2 regions of the Limosilactobacillus fermentum genome follow, and region 2 is predicted to be linked to the other one. Evidence: riboswitches for the same ligand, from Rfam matches in the RefSeq annotation. Region 2 holds a riboswitch; the other holds the start of a gene.

Region 1 (2,402 bases), 690 kb from region 2:
TTAAGCGGGCGTTGAGGCGCTCACCGTGGGCCTTGAAGGCGGCCATTAGGTAATCTTGGTTGGGATAGTCTTGCTTGGGTAAGTCCTCTAGGGCCGCTTGCAGCGGGGTGAGGGCCACGGCGGGTAAACCGAAGTGAGTCGCGATTTCCGAATAGCGGCCGAGGATTTCCTTAACGGTGGCCGTGGCGTCTTCGCCTTGGCAAACCTGGTTAGCGTAACGAATCAAAAGGTCGGTTACCTTAATGTCGCCCTGAAACCGTTTCCCCGGGGCGGAGGTGACAATCACCGTCCGTTCGGGATCGTCTTGAATAATCTTAACGACCTTTTCGTAGGCCGCTCCGTCGGCGAGGGAGGTTCCCCCAAATTTTACAACCTTCATAAAAATACTCCTTTTGCCAGTTTAGGGCGTTGATTTTTAATTGGATTTTAACACGGCTCCTAATTGACGCAAGTCCTAAATCTTTTTGCAATCTTCGCTAATACGGCTTTAGGCGCGGTTTATCAAGGGGTGAAAGTACTTATGGATGAGAATAAAATTAAAAAACCTTGACGGCAGGGGTAAATAATTATAAACTACCAATAAATTGAAGAGGCGCAACCAACATGAGTAGCTACCAAGAGCCGGGTCAGGCAAGGAGGGGGAGTGAAAGGGGCGGTTGCCGAAGCACGGGGAAGTGACCGTTCCCTGGGGCTGGGGCGTGGCTTAAGAGGCTGCGGACTGTCGCGGGACAATGAGAGCCTGCGGTGCGCTATCAATTACGGCTGAATAAACCACCCTGGGTGGTTGAGCTCTGGATGCGCACCGCACCCAGAGCCTTTTTTCATACCGATAAAGAAACGGGGAACTAAGATGAATTCACAGATTGAACCAGAACAGATTAACGATCAGGGGCACCTAACGATTGGCGGCGTTGACAGCCTTGAATTAGCGGCCAAGTACCAAACGCCCCTGGTCGTGTACGACGTAGCGGCGATTCGCCATCAAATCCGCGCCTTTAAAAAGGTCTTTGCCAAAAACCAGGTGGCAGCGGAGGTCTCTTACGCCAGCAAGGCCTTTAGCGCCATCGCCATTTACCAGGTGGTGGCCCAAGAGGATGGCCACATTGACGTGGTCTCCGGTGGCGAATTAACAACGGCCATCAAGGCGCACTTCCCGATGGAAAAGGTTAGTTTCCACGGTAACAACAAGTCTAAAGAAGAGCTGGAATTGGCCGTCCAAAACGGGGTCGGGATGATCATCATCGATAACTTCCACGAGATCGACTTGCTGGGCGAGGTCTTAGATGAACAAGACGCCACCGCGACCGTTAGCCTGCGGATCACCCCCGGGATTGCCGCCCACACCAATGAGTACATTCAAACCGGCCAGGTAGATTCCAAGTTTGGCTTTGACCTGGAATCGGGGCAAGCGGACCGGGCCCTAGAAGAGGTCTTGGCCAACCCCCGGCTCAAGGTGGTCGGCCTCCACGCCCACATCGGCTCCCAAATCTTTGAGGTCGTGGGCTTTGAAGGGGTGGCCAAGAAGTTAGTGGACGTCGCCGAGCACTGGCACGAGGAGTTTGGCTTTCAAACGCGGGTCTTAAACGTCGGCGGTGGCTTTGGAATCCGCTACGTTCAAGAAGACCAACCGCTCCCGCCGGAAGAATTTGTCGATGCAATCATCAAGGCCGTTAAAAAGGAGGTCGCCAAAAAGGGCCTGTCAATGCCGGCGATTTGGATTGAGCCGGGGCGCTCGATCGTTGGACCGGCCGGCTACAGCCTGTACACGGTTGGTTCACGAAAAGACCTCCCGGGCTACCAGCCCTTCGTGACCGTTGACGGTGGGATGGGGGACAACATCCGCCCGGCCCTTTACCAGGCCGCTTACGAAACGGTGTACGCTAAAGACCCCCGTCAAAAACCGGAAGAGACCGTCAGGATTGCCGGTAAGTATTGCGAATCCGGCGACATCTTAGCAAGGGATCAGGCCCTCCCTAAAACCAAGCCGGGCGACCTCTTGGTAATGCTAGACACCGGAGCGTACGGGTACGCGATGGCCTCTAACTACAACCGGAACCCCCGCCCGGCGGTGGTCTTCGTTGAAAACGGCCACGCTCAACTGGTCATCCAACGCGAAAGCTGGGCGGATACCTGCCGGCTCGACTTACCGCTCGCAAGTGAAGATAAATAATAGGAAGAAAAAGGAGAAATTCACATGGCACAATTAGACGCGCAAGCAATCATTAACTACATCGGTACCGCGCCCAAGAAGACCCCCGTTAAGGTCTACGTTAAGGGGACTGACTTAAAAGCACTTACGTTTCCCGCTGAAGTGGAGGCCTTCGTGGAACAAACTACCGGGGTCCTGTTTGGCGACTGGCAGGTCTTAAAGCCCTTCTTAGCCGAGCACGAAGCGGACTTTG
Region 2 (2,402 bases):
AAGGCACTCAGGTTCTGGGCCACGATTACGACGATACATAATACGAAGGCGAAAATAGGACCAAACGGGAACCACTTAGCGTGATACTTGAGTTCGGACAGTTGGTGTCCCTGGGCCAAGAAGGCCTTCCGGAAGCAGTAGTGTGAAATAGCGATCCCCAACCAGGCGATAAACCCACAGAGCCCGGAAGCACTGATTAAGTAGTTGTAGGCGTTAGGGCCAATGAATTGGGTTGCCCACACCAGGATGCCGACCACCGTCGTCCCTAACAGACCGTAAATCGGAATCCCGTGCTTGTTAACGTAACCAAACATCTTCCAAGCGTAACCTTCCCGGGCCTGGGAGTACAGCATCCGCGTTGATGCGTACATCCAGGAGTTGGCCGAAGAAAGGACGGCCACCAGGATGACGGCGTTCATAACCGACGCAGCGGCGGCTAAACCGGCCCGCTTAAAGATCAGGGTAAACGGTGAGGTCACGATGTCTTGCACGTCAGACGACAGCAGGTGCGGATCGGTGTACGGTAAGATACAAGCAATCACGAAGATCGTCAAAATGTAGAACAAGAGGATCCGCCAGAAGGTGGACTTGATCGCTTCTGGAACCGCCTTTTCCGGGTTTTCCGATTCCCCGGCGGTGATCCCGATCATTTCGGTCCCCTGAAAGGAGAATCCAGCCACCAAGAAGACGGTGATTATGCCGGGTACCCCGTTAACAAACGGCGCCTTCTTGTAGGTAAAGTTAGTCAAATCGGTTGGTCCTTGGCCGCCCATGATCCCGAGGATCACTAAGACCCCCACGATGATAAAGATGATAACGGTGACCACCTTGATCAAGGCTAACCAGAATTCCGTTTCCCCGTAAGAACGAACCGACAGGTAATTAATAATGAAGATCAAGATAAAGGCGACCCCGGAAAAGACCCAGGCCGGTACGTGGGGAAGCCAGAAGTTCATCACTAACCCGACCGTGGTGATTTCCACCGGCACCGTGATAGCGGCGTTAAACCAGTAGTTCCACCCGAGGGCAAACCCGGTTGCCGGCGAGACGAACTTACTTGCGTAGGCGGCAAAGGACCCGGTCAGCGGGATGTAAGTCGCCATTTCAGCCAAACTGGTCATCAAGAAGTAGACCATTACCCCCATGACCGCGTAGGCAATCAGGGCGCCCCCTGGTCCGGCCGTGGTAATTGCCGACCCGGATGCGATGAAAAGCCCGGTCCCAATTGATCCCCCGAGCGCGATCATTGTTAAGTGGCGCGTCTTTAGCGTCCGTTCAATGTGGCCGCCTTGTGTGCCAGATGATTGTTGCTCATCCATGATTTTTCCTCCTATATGGCTAAAGAGGTGGGGCAAAATTAAGGGGCCCCCTAGCAAGTGCTAGAAGACCCAACTCATGATTTGAATTAGTATCTGGAAGCACTCCGCAAACTGCGACAGTCCGTGGCCTCTTAAGCCACGTCCCAACAAAGGTAACAGCAAAATTACCGATGTTTCGGCACGACACCCTTTCAAACGGGCTGGGGCATTTGCTTGCCTAACCCGCCATACTGATGAGTCGTGCGACCTCTTCTTGTGTGATAAACATAAGTATTTTATAACGGGGATTGGGGGATGGCAACCCCTTTTCTAAGAAAGTTCTAAGCACCAGTTAACGACCGCCTCATTTTCAGCCGTCCTTATAAATCCATTTCTAGCCAAGACCGTTGCCGAAGCGTAATTATCGCCCCGAGTTTGCGCCTCAACCCGTTTCGTTTGCCCCCCGGCCCGTAAGTTAGAAATTAATATTTGCAGCGCCCTAGTCATCAGCCCTTGGCCCTGCCAGGGTCTCAAGATCAAGTAGCCCACTTCACGAACCCCTTTTTCAATCACGAAACTAGTCGCTAAGCCAACCCGACTATCACCTAGGGTAATTACCCAGAAGTCACCCGACTGGCGCCACATGGCAAAGGCCCATTGGCGGGCACTTGGATTATCACTTAGGGTAAGACCCACCTCTTTGACTAGCTGGGGGTCGGAAAAACATTGGTTAACAAAGCCCATGTCCGCTTCGGTCACCAAGCGGATGTCTAACTGTTTTTGTGGATCTGCTTGCACTATAATTACCCCATAGATTTATGATTACAGAAAGGAAGTTTGTTATGGAAATTAAAACACTTTCACTGACCAACGGCAAGCAAACAACCCAAGCGAGCCTGACCGCTTACCTGCAGACCCCCACCCCCAAGGCCCCCGTTCAAGCATTCCCGGCCCTGATCTTTGTCCCGGGCGGGTCAATGACCCACATCCCAGAAGAAGAATCGGAAAAAACGGCCCTGACCTTTGCTGCCTTAGGCTACCAGGTCTTCATCCTGCGCTACAGCTTTGTCGGCGAGGCCACGCCCCTCTACCCCGCCCCGCTCC

Evidence for each region. Region 2 has a riboswitch for lysine ahead of FG166_RS08245 (amino acid permease). Riboswitches for the same ligand answer to the same signal wherever they lie in the genome.
Region 1: linked by a shared signal. The riboswitch ahead of lysA (diaminopimelate decarboxylase) and the one ahead of FG166_RS08245 (amino acid permease) in region 2 are both predicted to bind lysine.

The regions. Positions count from the first base shown of each region.
Region 1 is NZ_CP040910.1:932,576-934,977, forward strand. It holds gene FG166_RS04645 (aspartate kinase) at 1-379, opposite strand, end outside; lysine riboswitch at 580-760, shown strand; gene lysA (diaminopimelate decarboxylase) at 851-2,170, shown strand; gene dapD (2,3,4,5-tetrahydropyridine-2,6-dicarboxylate N-acetyltransferase) at 2,195-2,402, shown strand, end outside.
Region 2 is NZ_CP040910.1:1,621,823-1,624,224, forward strand. It holds gene FG166_RS08245 (amino acid permease) at 1-1,319, opposite strand, end outside; lysine riboswitch at 1,409-1,579, opposite strand; gene FG166_RS08250 (GNAT family N-acetyltransferase) at 1,629-2,096, opposite strand; gene FG166_RS08255 (lp_1002 family arylesterase) at 2,141-2,402, shown strand, end outside.